Linked DNA regions of Marichromatium purpuratum 984. The protein of the gene in region 2 binds, or shares a complex with, the protein of the main gene of each other region. Links are inferred from orthologs where the notes say so. Each region holds a gene or a part of one and is shown on either strand. Other genes may lie near its edges.

Region 1 (7,000 bases), 860 kb from region 2 along the record:
TACAAGCTCGCCCGTCAGGGAGTCGAGGTCGAACGCACCCCGCGCGAGATCGAGATCTTCGCGCTCGACCTGATCAGCTGTGAGCTACCCGAGATCGAACTCGACGTGCACTGCTCCAAGGGGACCTATGTCCGCACCCTGGCCGAAGACATCGGTCGTGAGCTTGGTTGTGGTGCCCATGTCAGTGCGTTGCGTCGCACCGGGGTCGGTCCCTATCGCGAGGGCGAGACCGACTTCATCACCCTCGATCAGGTCGAGGCGATGGCCGGGGCCGAGGAGGGCGCGCTGGCTCAGCTCGACGCCCAGCTGCTCGGGCTCGACACCGCGCTCGGTCACTGGCCGGCGGTGCGACTGTCGGCTGACGCGGCCTTCTATCTGCGTCAGGGCCAGGCGGTGTTGGTACCGCAGGCGCCGACCGAGGGTCTGGTGCGACTCTATGATCCCTCCGAGCAGTTCCTCGGCGTCGGCTGCATCCTCGACGACGGCAAGGTCCAGCCGAAGCGATTGATTTGACGTTTCCAGTCCTTCGCGCCGTTGCGGGGCGGAGGACATCATCGCGGGCCCGTCCCGCGCATACCACGACAGGTCGGATTCCCTGAGGTCATTGTCGGAGGATCCATCCGGCGGCGCCGGATCTGTGCCTGTTCTATCGTCACCCTCATCCAGGAGACACCCAATGACCATGACCGCGGAAGACAAGAAGAAGATCGTTGAAGAGTACCGTCGTGGCGAGAGCGACACCGGTTCCCCCGAGGTGCAGGTCGCGCTGCTCACCGCACGCATCCTGCAGCTCACCGATCACTTCAAGGAACACAAGCATGACCATCACTCGCGCCGCGGCCTGGTGCGCATGGTCAACTCCCGGCGTAAACTGCTCGACTATCTCAAGCGCAAGGATCTCGATCGCTACCGCGACCTGATCGCGCGCCTGGGGCTGCGTCGCTGACGCGTACTCGAAGGCTCGAGGACCGGACCGCGATCGCGGTTCCGGTCTGGCCGTCGGCGCTGTGTCTCATATCTCCGGCGTCAGCGTCGACAACCACCCTGCCAACCCGGCGAGCATCGGCGCCACGCGGTCAGCAGGGGTCCACGGCCCGAAGCTTCGACGGACCATACACCCCGAGGATTTACCTGTGATTCCCACCCCTATCGTTAAACAGTTCCAATTCGGAAATCAGACCGTCAGGCTCGAGACCGGCGAGATCGCGCGCCAGGCCGATGGCGCAGTCCTGGTGAACATGGAAGACACCGTGGTCCTGGTGACCGTGGTCGTGGACAAGCGCGCCGGTGTCGAGCGCGACTTCTTCCCGCTCACCGTCGACTACCAGGAGAAGACCTACGCCGCTGGCCGCATCCCCGGTGGCTTCTTCCGTCGCGAGGGTCGCCCGAGCGAGGCCGAGATCCTCACCGCCCGTCTGATCGACCGCCCGCTGCGGCCGCTGTTTGCCGATGGATTCAAGCGTGAGGTGCAGATCATCGCGACGGTCAAGTCGCTCAACCCCGCGGTCAATCCCGAGGTGCCGGCGCTGATCGGTGCTTCTGCGGCGGTGGCCCTGGCCGGTCTGCCCTTCAACGGCCCGATCGGTGCTGCCCGGGTCGGCTACAAGGACGGTGAATACATCCTCAACCCCCCGGTGGTCGGTCTCGGACCGGACTCCGACCTCGACCTGGTGGTCGCCGGCACCGAGCAGGCGGTGCTGATGGTCGAGTCCGAGGCCCGTGGTCTCTCCGAAGAGGTGATGCTCGGTGCCGTGCTGTTCGGTCACGAGCAGCTGCAGGTGGTCATCGAAGCGATCCGTGAGCTTGTCGCCGAGGCCGGCAAGCCGCCCTTCGAGTGGAGCGCCCCGGAGCGCGACACCGCGCTCGCCGCCGCCGTCGCCGAGGCCTGTGGCGCGCGCATCGCCGAGGCCTATCGCATCCACGACAAGAAGGCGCGTTACACCGCGCTCGACACCATCCGTGCCGAGACCCTGGCCACGCTTTGCGAGGGCGAGGACGCGGCCTGGAGCGAGCAGCAGGTGATGGGTGAGATCGAGGGCCTGGAGAAGCGTACCGTGCGTTCGGCGGTGATCGCCGGCGAGCCGCGTATCGACGGTCGCGACAATGCCACCGTGCGCCCGATCACCATCCGTACCGGCGTGCTGCCGCGCACCCACGGCTCGGCCCTGTTCACTCGTGGCGAGACCCAGGCGATGGTGGTCACCACCCTGGGCACCGAGCGTGACTCGCAGATCATCGACGCACTCGATGGCGAGCGGCGCGAGCACTTCATGCTCCACTACAACTTCCCGCCCTTCTGCGTCGGTGAGTCGGGTCGCGTCGGCAGCCCCAAGCGCCGCGAGATCGGTCACGGCCGTCTGGCCAAGCGCGGCGTGCTGGCGGTGATGCCGAGCATTGAGGAGTTCCCCTACTCGGTGCGCGTGGTCTCCGAGATCACCGAGTCGAACGGTTCGAGTTCGATGGCCAGCGTTTGCGGCACCAGCCTCGCGCTGATGGATGCCGGCGTGCCGATCAAGTCCCCGGTAGCCGGTGTCGCCATGGGCCTGATCAAGGAAGATGATCAGTTCGCGGTACTCACCGACATCATGGGCGACGAGGACCACCTCGGCGACATGGACTTCAAGGTGGCCGGTACCATCGAGGGCGTCAATGCCCTGCAGATGGACATCAAGATCGAGGGCATCACCAAGGAGATCATGGAGATCGCCCTGGAGCAGGCCAAGGCCGGGCGTCTGCACATCCTCGAGGAGATGAACAAGGTGCTGTCGACGCCGCGCGAGGAGATGTCCGAGCACGCGCCGCGCATCATCGAGTTCAAGATCCACCCCGAGAAGATCCGCGACGTCATCGGCAAGGGCGGTTCGGTGATCCGCTCGATCACCGAGGAGACCGGCGCCACCATCGACATCAACGACGAAGGCGTGGTGAAGATCTTCTCGGTGGCCAAGTCCGCCGGTGAGGAGGCGAAGAAGCGCATCCGTCTGATTACCGCCGATGTCGAGGTCGGCAAGGTCTACGAGGGCAAGGTCGCACGGCTGATGGACTTCGGTGCCTTCGTCACCATCCTGCCCGGTCGCGACGGTCTGGTGCACATCTCGCAGATCTGCGAGGAGCGGGTGCAGAGCGTCAGCGACAAGCTCTCCGAGGGCGACGTGGTGCGCGTCAAGGTGCTCGAGGTCGACAAGCAGGGTCGGATCCGTCTGAGCATGAAGGCGGTCGAGCTCGGCGAGTGATGATCGCGCCCCTCGGGGCCTGATCGATCGACCCTGAAAAGGGGGCCGCGAGGCCCCCTTTTTCGTGTTGTGCAACCCCTGTCGACAGGAGCAAGTGACCAAGATGACAACTAAGACCGAGACCCAGCGCTTCGGACTGATCGTGATCGGTGACGAAGTGCTCAACGGCGCGCGTCGCGACCGGCACCTGGAGCAGTTCAAGGAGATGATCGGCGAGCGTGGCCATGCCCTGGCCTGGCATTGGACGCTGCCCGACGATCCCGAGGTGATCACCGCTCATCTGCGTTTCTCGATGGCACGCGCCGAGCCGGTGTTCGTCTGTGGCGGTATCGGCGCCACCCCGGACGACCACACCCGTGGTTGCGCCGCCGCCGCCGCTGGGGTCGCGCTGACACGCCACCCAGGCGCGGTGGCCCTGCTGGAGGAGAAGTTCGGCGACGAGGCCTACCCGCACCGCATCCTGATGGCCGAGCTGCCCGAAGGGTGCGCGCTGATCGACAACCCGGTCAACCGCATCCCCGGCTTTGCAGTGTGTAACCACTGGTTCTTGCCGGGCTTCCCGAAGATGGCCTGGCCGATGGCCGAGGCGGTGCTCGAGCAGGGCTTCGGCAGCGCCGTGCGTCAGCGCGAGGTCGCGCTCAAGGTGCGCGGTATTCCCGAGAGCCAGCTGATCCCGGTGATGGAGTGTTTCGGCGAGCGCTTCCCGGCGCTCAAGATGTTCAGTCTGCCGCACATGGGCGAGGACCCGCACATCCTGCTCGGCTTCCGTGGCCACGACGGCTTGGAGGAAGCGCTCGCGGCCTTGCGCGAGGCCCTGGGAGATGCCTCGATCGAGGCGGTCGAGCCGCGCTGAGACCGATCGTCCCTTTGCCAAGCGGCGACCATTGCTCTAAGATCCGCGCGGTCTTTTCGTGTGCGATCGATCATCGTGTGGGAAGGCGGGTGCTGGGTCGTCTTCCTGACTCGAGTATGCGCCGATCCGCGAACACTTAGCGAGGTGTGTACATGGGCGTGCGAGGATGGAGAGCGGCGGTCGCCGCTGCGGGACTGGTCTGGGGGCAGGGCGCGCTCGCCTATGATCTACCGGCAGTCAATCTCGGGTTCACCAGCTTTCTCGATGGCGGTCCGCCATCCGGGCCGGGCTTGTATGTCAGTCAGTATCTGCAGTTCTATCGCAACGGTGCGCTCAAGGACGCCGCCGGTGACGACCTGCGGGTCCCGACTCCGCGTGGACGGGAGCGCGCCGAACTCGACCTCAACCTCAGTCTCACACAGTTCCTTTACCAGTCGGATCAGCCGCTGCTGTTCGGTGGCAAGTGGGGCGTAGACCTGATCCTGCCGCTGGTCGATTTCGATCTCGATCCCGGCGACAACTTCGCGCTCTCGACCAATGGGGGTAATCTCGGTGATATCCTGGTCGGTCCCTTCCTGCAGTGGGATCCGATCATGGGGCCGAACGGGCCGCGCTTCATGCATCGCATCGAGCTGCAGATGCTGCTCCCGACCGGTAACTACGACGCCGACGATCCGATCAACGCCGGCAGCAACGTCTTCTCGTTCAATCCCTACTGGGCCGCGACCCTGTTCGTCAATCCGCGCTGGACCGTCTCCTGGCGTCTGCACTATCTGTGGAACGCCGAGAACAACGATCCCTTCAAGGGGTTCATCGCCGAGGACACTCAGGCCGGGCAGGCGATTCACATCAACTTCTCCACCGCCTACGAGGTGCTGCCCAACCGGCTGCGCCTGGGCATCAATGGCTACTATCTCGAACAGATCACCCGCTCCAAGGTCGACGGCGAGTCGGTCGCCGACAGCGAGGAGCGGGTGTTCGCCATCGGTCCCGGGGCGCTCTACCACCTCAGCCCCCACGATCATCTGTTCTTCAACGCCTACTGGGAGACCGGTGCCGAGAACCGCTCCGAGGGTGCGCGCATGAATCTGCGCTACGTCCATCACTTCCATTGATCATCATCGTCGGCGGTAGCGATGCCGGTCATCGGTGTCGCCGTCGCTCAACCGGGAAAGTCGGCGGCATAGCGCTGGATCCATTCCACCGCCGCTTGTTCGCTACTGAGTTCGCGTCCCTGGGTTGCGCATACCCGGCGGCGGTAGTGTTCGATCCGACAGACCTGTTCGACCATCCTGAGTCGATAGCCGGTCTCGTCGGTGGCGAAGTGGACCCCCACCTCGAACAGACCGCGACGCGGTCTGCACCAGGCCACCACGCCCTCGGCGCGGAAAGGTGGTTGGGCGACCGGGATCTCGACCTGGATGGATTCGCCGATCGGTAGCCGTCTGCAGGAGAGAAAACACAGACCACCCTGGCCGATGTTGCACAGCCGATTGCGCCGGCGGCGGTTGCGGTTGGGCAGTCGGTAGTGGATGGGGATGTCCGAGGGGTGGCGGAGGAAGCGGCGCATCTTGGCTCTGCGGCTATATGTCGGAACGGGCCTTTATCGCCAAGGATGGGGGAGGGCGTGGGCCGGCTCAAGCGTTGCGCGGGTTGCGTTGTGATCCGTCGCCCGTTTCAGAGTCGGCGGTGTGTGGCGCGTTGCCGTAATCGCGCGGCGAGGATCTCGGGGAGCAGTGGATGTTCGCCGACCAGCGCGGAGACATGGACGCGTAGCCCTGCGTGAGCCTGTTCGGCCTGGGCGCAGATCTCGGCGATATCGCCACCTGGGCCGGCGTGACGACCGGGCGCGAGAAAGAGCATCGAGAGAAAGACCGGGGTGTCGGGCTCGCTGCTTGCGAGCCGTTCGAGCTGCTGTTCGAGCAGTGCCCCGTTGAAGTCGTAGGCCGCTCCGGGGCGTCGTTCCATCACCGCCTGATCAAGCTCGACCACCTGACCAAGTCGTTCGGCGAGGCGCGCGGCCAACCAGGCGCGTACCGCGCTGACGCCGGGATTGGGGGAGCCGTGATCGACCAGGATCACCCGTCGTGGCCGATCGCCGGCGATCTCGGCAAGACAGGCGAGTTGCTCGGCGAGGATCCGGGTGAGCAGGGGTTCGCCCGTCGGCAGCGGGCAGAGTTCGGGGGCGAGTCGCAGGGCGAAGTCACCGTAGCGTGTGCGCAGTCGCGCGACAAGTGCGGGGACGGCCTCGGTGAGCGCGGCGCTGGGGCCGAAGAACAGCGGCAGGATCAGGAAGTCGCGCGCGCCGGCGCTGAGGCGTGCCTCGAGCAGGGGTTCGAGCAAGGTCGCGGGTCGGCCATCGAGTTGATCGGCGGGGATGGCATCGGCATGGGCGAGCGAGACTGGTTCGATTGGCAGGCCGCACCGGGCACCGAGCGTTTCGGCCAGGCGGCGCAGGGAGTCGACCGCGGCTGCGCGGCGCGAGCCATTGTCGAGCAGCAGGACCGACTCCATAGAGAGACGAGCGGGCTCAGCGCGAGGGGCTGCGGGTCTCGGCGACCGGTTCGGCCGAAGAGACCAGCTCGTCGAGACCGACCCGAACCTGCGCCTGCTGCTGACGGGTTCGGCGGCGATGGCGATTGTCTGGACGAGTGGCGATCCAGGTGGCGACCAGGGTGAGGATGGTGGCCACGGTGATCGCCGGCCACGGCCCGGGGCCGATCAGCGAGAACCAGATCAGATAGCTGCCGGCCATGCTGAGAATGGCGGCCTTCTTGCCGGTGGGGCAGATCTCGCCGTGTTCGAGGAAGTCGCGGATCGACTCGCCGAAACGCGGGTGATCGATCAGGAAGCGTACCCGCTCGGGACGACTACGCAGCCACAGCCAGGCGGCGCAGATCCAGAACACCGTGGT
Region 2 (7,545 bases):
ACCTTGTCGTTGTCGAAGGCCTTGCGCAGCGCCCCGACCACCCGATCGGCGCTGGCATCGCTGTCGGCGGCGATCACCCCGTCGATCTCGATCAGCGCCGCGTGCGGCTCGGTCAGCTCCATGCGCCGATCCCAGTCGCGCACCGAGGCGGCCACCACCAGCCCCACCAGATAGAGCAGGATCAACAGCTTGAGCACCAGCCCCCAGCGCCGCGTGCGGCGGCGCTCGCGCATGTAGTCGAGCGCCAGATGGTTGATCAGCGCCCGCTCCCAGCCAGGTTGATCGGGGTCGGGCATCGGCGGCTTGCGCCAGCGTTTCCAGAATCGCCACTGCATGGTCTCGGTCTCCGTCCTGCTTCAGATCTCGCTCGTCGCGCGCGCGGCCAGCCACCCCGGGATCGCGCTCACGGCATCCAGACAGTCCAGCGGCTGGTGCGCGAGCAGTCGCTCCGGGGGGTGTACCCCGTAGCTCACCGCCAGCCCCGCCACCCCGGCGTTGCGCGCCATCTGCATGTCGAACTCGGTATCACCGATCATCAGCGTCTCCTCGGCGGCGGCGCCCAGCTCCTCCATCAGCTCGAAGAGCATCTGCGGGTGGGGCTTGGAGAAGGTCTCGTCGGCGCAGCGGGTGGCATGGAAGAACTCGCCCAGCCCGGTCTCGCGCAGCGCCTTGTCAAGCCCGGCGCGACTCTTGCCGGTGGCCACCGCCAGCCGACAGCCGCGCTCGGTCAGCGTCGAGAGCACCTCGGCGGCGCCCGCGAACAGCGCCGAGGCGTTCGGCGTGGCACCGAGGAAGCGACGCCGATAGGCGAGGATCAGCGCCTCATAGACCTCGGGCTCGGCCCCCGGCAGCAGCTCCCGCGTGCCCCGCTCCAGGCTCAGCCCGATGATCTCGCGCGCCGCCTCGCGCGGTGGCGGCTGCAGGCCCAGCTCGACGAAGGCACGCTGCATGCAATCGACGATATGGGCCTCGGAATCCATCAGGGTGCCGTCCCAGTCGAACACGATCAGCTCGAAACTCACGCGGTCTCCTCCAGTGCGTCCAGCAACCGCTGCAGCGTCTCCGGCAGCGGCGCCTCGACGTGCAACGGCCGACTCATGTATTCGGCGCGAAAACTCAGCGCTGCGGCGTGCAGGAACAATCGATCGAGCCCGAGCGCCTTGAGTTCCCGGTTCCAGTCATCGTCACCGTATTTGGGGTCGCCGGCGAGCGGCGCGCCGAGATGGGCGGCATGGACGCGGATCTGATGGGTGCGACCGGTGACCAGGGTGGCCTCGACCAGGGTCGCCACCCGTGACCCGGCACGCAAGCGCCGCAGCCGGCGAAAGCGGGTACGCGAGGCCTTGCCCTCGACCGGGTCGACGCTGACCATGCGCTCGCCGCCGCGCAGCACGTTCTTGCGCAGCGGCGCGTCGACGGTCATCTCGGCGCGCGGCAGCTCGCCGCCGATCAGCGCCAGATAGCGCTTCTCGATACCGTCCTCGCGCATCATCCGGTGCAGCTCGCGCAGCGCGCTGCGCCGCTTGGTCACCACCAGGCAACCGGAGGTGTCGCGATCGAGCCGGTGCACCAGCTCAAGCTCGCGCCCGGGATGAAGCTGGCGCAGCGACTCGATCAACCCGAAGCTCAATCCGCTGCCGCCGTGCACCGCCAGCCCCGAGGGCTTGTCGATCACCAGCAGCCGGTTGTCCTCGTAGAGCACCGCGCCCTCAAGCCGCGCCAGCCAGCCCTCGGGTGCGCGCGCCGGGGCGCGCTGCTCGGGCAGACGCAGCGGCGGGATGCGCACCATGTCCCCGGCGCGCAGCCGATGGCTGGCCTTGACCCGCCCCTTGTTCACCCGCACCTCTCCACGACGGAGTATGCGATAGAGATGGCTGCGCGGAACGCCCTTGATGAAACGGAGCAGGAAGTTATCGATACGCTGTCCGTCGGACTCGGCATCGACGCGGACCAGACGCGGCCCGGTATCCGCACCGCCCTTAGCGGACGCGGGATCTGGATGGGGATCTGGTGGACTCAAAGGGGATAGCCTTGCCTTGTTGGCTCAATTGATGCTAATAGTCTTCGCTGCTACCATGAATCGCTTGCGCTGGCCTGTGGAATATCGATCATTCCCGGAGCGGCGAGCGCAGCCGAAGGTTGGTCCGCGCCCACTCGAAACCGGCCGGGACGACGCCTTCGCGCCGGAAGCCGTCTTACGACATCTTAGCCACGCCTGCCCGAGGGCAGCATTGGGTATCGCGCGCGGACTCGAGCAGCGAGCAATCGCGCATTCTACACCCTCTGCGTTCCGCGCGCCGTGCGCCAAGGCAGGCCAACGCATCCGGCACCACCCTCGCCGCTCCGAACACCGCCCCCTCCGCAGGGACGGGGACAAGAACCTGCGGGCGCCCGCCAGCGCCCGTCAACGATAGTTCATGCGCGCGTGCCCGTTCCGGGTCCCGTCTGGAGGCGACCGAACGGACAGTGCTGATGCCGTCGGATCCTTGCTCACCGTGGGACGAACGGCAACGCGCCGAGCCGCCCCCAGGTCAGCCACCGGGGGTCCGCGGCGAACCGTCCCCCACGACGGGACACGCGCCGTGGTGAGAGAAGGAACAACATGAAAAGAATGCTGATCAACGCAACTCAGCCGGAAGAGTTGCGCGTCGCGACCGTCGACGGTCAACTGCTCTACAACCTCGACATCGAATCCCCCGGCCGGGAACTGAAGAAGGCCAACATCTACAAGGGCACCATCACCCGCGTCGAGCCCAGCCTCGAGGCCGCCTTCGTCGACTACGGCGCCGAGCGCCACGGCTTCCTCCCCCTCAAAGAGATCGCCCGCGCCTACTTCGAGCCCGACTCGGTCAAGCCCGGCTCGCGCATCAACATCAAGGAGGCGGTGCGCGAGGGCCGCGAGGTGGTGGTCCAGATCGACAAGGAGGAGCGCGGCAACAAGGGTGCGGCGCTCACCACCTTTATCTCGCTGGCCGGGCGCTATCTGGTGCTGATGCCCAACAACCCGCGCGCCGGTGGGGTGTCGCGTCGCATCGAGGGCCAGGACCGCAGCGAGTTGCGCGACGCCATGAGCCAGCTCGAGATCCCCGAGGACATGGGGCTGATCGTGCGCACCGCCGGCGTCGGCAAGAGCGTCGAGGAACTGCAATGGGATCTCGACTACCTGCTGCAGCTGTGGAAGGCGATCGAAACCTCCGGCGAGCAGCGCAAGGCGCCCTTCCTGATCTATCAGGAGAGCGATGTCATCATCCGCTCGATCCGCGACTATCTGCGCGCCGACATCGGCGAGATCGTCATCGACGACCCCGCCGTCTACGAGCGCGCCGAGACCTTCATCCGTCAGGTGATGCCGCAGAACATCAAGAAGCTGCGCCGCTACGACGACGAGGTGCCGCTGTTCACCCGCTACCAGATCGAGACCCAGATCGAGTCGGCCTTCCAGCGTGAGGTGCGCCTGCCCTCGGGCGGCTCGATCGTGATCGACCACGGCGAGGCGCTCACCGCCATCGACATCAACTCGGCGCGCGCCACCAAGGGCGCCGACATCGAGGAGACGGCGCTCAACACCAACCTCGAGGCGGCCGACGAGATCGCTCGCCAGCTGCGCCTGCGCGACCTCGGCGGCTTGTTCGTGATCGACTTCATCGACATGACCCCGCCGAAGAACCAGCGCGAGGTCGAGAACCGGCTGCGCGAGGCGCTCAAGCAGGACCGCGCCCGCGTCCAGGTGGCGCGGATTTCGCGCTTCGGCCTGCTGGAGATGTCGCGCCAGCGGCTGCGTCCCTCGCTCGGCGAATCGAGCCAGCAGGTGTGCCCGCGCTGCAAGGGCCAGGGCACCATCCGCGGAGTCGATTCGCTGGGCCTGTCGATCCTCCGCGTGATCGAGGAGGAGGCGATGAAGGACAACACCCAGCGCATCCTCGCTCACCTGCCGGTCAGCGTCGCCACCTTCCTGCTCAACGAGAAGCGTCGCACCATCGTCGACATCGAGCAGCGCCAGGAGGTCGAGATCCTGCTGGTCCCGAACGAGCACCTGCTCACCCCCGATTACCAGATCGAGCGCATCCGCACCCAGGACGTCACCAAGCAGGACGAGGGTCGGCAGAGCTACGAGATCGCCGCGGCCCCGCCCGAGCCGGAGGCCGAGTCGCGTTATACCCGCCTGACCACGCCGCCGCGTATCGAGGAGCCGGCGGTCAAGCAGGTCGCCCCCACCACCCCGGCGCCGCAGCAGCGCCCGACCCCGCAGCGGACCACGCCCAAGACCCCGGTCGGACTCCAGGAGCCCGAGCGCAGCGAACCCGAGAGCCTGCTCAAGCGGATCTGGACCGGGTTGTTCGCACCACGCCAGATCGAGGCACCGGCGAGCCCCCGGAGCGAACCATCGCGCCAATCCGAGCGTGGTCACGCCAAGCCCCGCAGCGAGGGTGAGGGCGGCAAGTCCCGCGAGCGCAAGCGCACCGCCGCGGAGGGGCGCGGCGGCGAGGGCGAAGAGGGCGGCCGCGGCGCGCGCAACGGCGAGGGTCGCAACCGCCGCAGCAGCACACGCAACCGCCCCCGTCGCAACGAGAACGGCGGCCGCACCGCCAAGGGCAAGGGAGGCGACGAGCGCACCCGCGAGCCACAGCAACGTCAGGGCGGCGAACCCACGCCGCCGCGCGGCGAGACCGACGCGGCCCTGGAGCACTCCAAGCGTGCCCCAGAGGTCAAGGCGGAACAGCCGGCACCGGAGACGACCAAGGGCAACGGCGAGAACACCACGCCACAGCAGGATGGCGGCGGCGACCGGCCGCGCTCGCCCCGGCGCCGGCGTGGCGGGCGCAATCGCCGCCGCAGCAACCCGGCCAACGGCGGCGTCGAGCAGTCCAACGGCAACGAGCGCGAGCGTACATCGGACGAGTCACAGGTCGAACAGAACGCAACGGCGGAGGCATCGTCCCCCGAGACCCGGCACAGTCCTCAGGCGCTCCTGCCGCCCCCCCAGACAGGCGCCGAGGCCAAGCAGTCGGACCGGAACAGGTCGGCCACGCGGCCGAAGTCGGAGCCGAGCAGAAACCCATCGAACGCCGAGACCGCCAAGCCGGAGGGCGCCAAGGACAAGCCGCGCGCCGAGACCGCCAAGCCGGAAGGCGTCAAGGACAAGCCGAGCACCGAGACCGCCAAGCCGGAGGGCGCCAAGGGCAAGCCGAGCACCGAGACCGCCAAGCCGGAGGGCGCCAAGGGCAAGCCGAGCACCGAGACCGCCAAGCCGGAGGGCGTCAAGGACAAGCCGAGCACCGAAACAGCCAAGCCGGAGAGCACCAAGGAGCAGTCGAGCACCGAGACCGCCAGGTCGCAGGCCGCCGAGGACAAGCAGGGCACCGCGGCGACCAAGCCGAAGGCCGCCGAGACTCACCCTGCGCCGAGCGCGAGATCAGAGCGCGGCGAGCACAAGAGCGCCGCGACGACCAACTCCGAACCGACCCGCGACGGGCAGCCGGCCTCGCCCCCCGAGCCGAGGTCACAGACGATCCCCGGCGCGGCCTCCAAACCCGCCACCGAGCAGCCGGCACCAGCGCCGGAGCGCGCGCCGCGGTCTGCAGCCGCCGTCGAGAGCGAGAAACGGATCACGCAGGAAGACGGCGACTGAGGTCGCGACCGTCACCTCGCGCGTGCTAGGGTCCGCCCTGCTGCGGTTACCCTGAACCCGTGCGGGTCGTCATCGGCGACCCGCACGCATGCACCACCGGAGCCCGCAGGCGCACTCGTGGCGGCGCTCGGGCTGAGGACGGACGATGCTCAGACTCTTCATCTCCAGCCAGCTGCACCTTCTCGGGCTCGCCCTGCGTGCCCTCGTCCCCAGACGCGGCGCCGGCTGGGCGGGTTATGTCCGCCCCCTGCTGATGCTCGTCTTCGTGCCGCTGTTCGCCCTGATCCAGCTGATCCACTGGCTCGGCCTGGCGCTCGACGAACTGCTCTACCCCGACTATCGCCGGGTCCAGATCCGCGAGCCACTGTTCATCCTCGGGGTGCCACGCAGCGGCACCACCCATCTCCACCGAGTGCTGGCCGAGGATCCCGGTGTCACCACCTTCACCACCTGGGAGTGCCTGTTCGCGCTCTCGATCAGCGCGCGCCGCTTCTGGCTCGGGCTCGGTCGTCTCGACGCCCGGCTCGGCGCCCCGCTCGCCCGGCTGTTGCGCCGGATCGAGCGCTACGCCTTCGGCGCCCTGGACGCGGTCCACAGCATGCGCCTCGATGATCCCGAGGAAGACTATTTCGCGCTGCTGCCGGCGCTCGCCTGCTTCATCCTCGTCCTGCCCTTCCCCGACTCGCGCCGACTGTGGCAGATGGGCAGCTTCGACCGCGACATGCCCGAGCCGCTGCGCAGCCGGCTCCTCGAGCACTACCATCGTTGTCTGCAGCGCCATCTCTATGTCCACGGCACGGACAAGCGACTGCTGTCGAAGAATGCCGCCTTCGCCCCGCTCGCCGAGGCGCTGCGCGCGCGCTATCCCGACGCCCGCTTCGTGGTCTGTCTGCGCGCCCCGCAGGAGACCCTGCCCTCGCAACTGAGTTCGATCGCCGGCGGCGCCAAGCTGTTCGGCATCGGCGCCGTCGAGCCCGCGTTCGAGCGCCGCATGACCGAACAACTCGGCTTCTACTACCACAATCTCGAGCGAGTCCTTGCCGACGTCCCGCGCGAGCGCTGTGCCTGGGTGAGCATGGAGCAGCTGCGCGAGCGACTCGGTCCGAGCATCGAGACCATCTACAGTCAGCTCGGACTCACCCTCGAGGCCGACTACCGCGCCCGACTCCAGGCGCGTCAGCGCCATGCCCGCAGCTATCGCAGCGCGCACCAGTACAGCCTCACGCAGTTCGGGCTCGACCCCGAGCGCATCGAGCACGACCTCGGCGCCTGCTATCGTCGCCTGCGCGCACGCGTCATCGATGATCGGGACGCGCCGCCATCGGCCGCGCCCCCGACGCCCCCGCAAACCACGGAAGCCGCGCTGCCATGTTGAGCACCCCGCGCCCTGACCAGGTCACCGCGCACGCCGACCCGATCGACGCCTCGGGGCTACGCGTGGCCATCCTCTCCGACGCCGCGCCCGAGCGTAACGGGGTCGGCGCCTACTATCGCGACCTCGCCGATCACCTGCGCGCCGCCGGCGCCCGGGTCGAGTTGATCGCGCCACGCTATCGCCGTGGCAACTGGCACGGCGGGCTGACCTTCCCGCTCCCCGGCGACCCCACCCAGAAGCTGCTGCTGCCCTCCTGGCCACTGGTCAGCGGCCGACTGCGCCGACTGCGCCCCAACGCCATCGTCGTCCCCACCCCCGGCCCCTTCGGCATGCTCGGCATGCACCTGGCCGGGCGGCGCGATATCGCCCTGGTAGTCGGCTTCCACACCCACTTCGAGGCACTCACCGATCTCTTCCCCGAGTGGAGTGGCCTGCGCGCGCGCGTGGCCAACGCCTATCTCGGCACCTGTCACCGCATGCTGTTCCGCCGCAGCCAGCTGGTGCTCGCCAACTCACACGAGATGGTCGAGGTGGCGCGACG

The links.
Region 1: the proteins of rne (region 2) and pnp are in contact, whole or in part, in a cryo-EM structure (PDB 9QH0), measured with the Escherichia coli proteins. The link is inferred for Marichromatium purpuratum 984 from one-to-one orthologs.

Annotation. Positions count from the first base shown.
Region 1 is NZ_CP007031.1:1,742,244-1,749,243, forward strand. What follows is about bases 689-3,683. They hold pnp (polyribonucleotide nucleotidyltransferase), read left to right. Parts: upstream 689-1,133; coding sequence 1,134-3,233; downstream 3,234-3,683. Other genes in these bases: rpsO (30S ribosomal protein S15), read left to right, coding at 689-946; MARPU_RS07895 (competence/damage-inducible protein A), read left to right, coding at 3,337-3,683. In the rest of the region: tRNA pseudouridine(55) synthase TruB, read left to right, coding at 1-513; more of rpsO, read left to right, coding at 677-688; more of MARPU_RS07895, read left to right, coding at 3,684-4,086; MARPU_RS07900 (SphA family protein), read left to right, coding at 4,239-5,201; MARPU_RS07905 (PilZ domain-containing protein), read right to left, coding at 5,249-5,656; MARPU_RS07910 (sirohydrochlorin chelatase), read right to left, coding at 5,764-6,600; MARPU_RS07915 (YbaN family protein), read right to left, coding at 6,617-7,000. UniProt on the Escherichia coli protein: Involved in mRNA degradation. Catalyzes the phosphorolysis of single-stranded polyribonucleotides processively in the 3'- to 5'-direction. Also involved, along with RNase II, in tRNA processing.
Region 2 is NZ_CP007031.1:879,210-886,754, reverse strand. The notes cover bases 2,290-5,829. They hold rne (ribonuclease E), read left to right. Parts: upstream 2,290-2,602; coding sequence 2,603-5,629; downstream 5,630-5,829. Other genes in these bases: MARPU_RS04065 (sulfotransferase), read left to right, coding at 5,775-5,829. Also shown: MARPU_RS04085 (S49 family peptidase), read right to left, coding at 1-335; MARPU_RS04080 (HAD-IA family hydrolase), read right to left, coding at 357-1,022; MARPU_RS04075 (RluA family pseudouridine synthase), read right to left, coding at 1,019-2,020; more of MARPU_RS04065, read left to right, coding at 5,830-7,004; MARPU_RS04060 (glycosyltransferase), read left to right, coding at 6,998-7,545. UniProt on the Escherichia coli protein: Endoribonuclease that plays a central role in RNA processing and decay. Required for the maturation of 5S and 16S rRNAs and the majority of tRNAs. Also involved in the degradation of most mRNAs.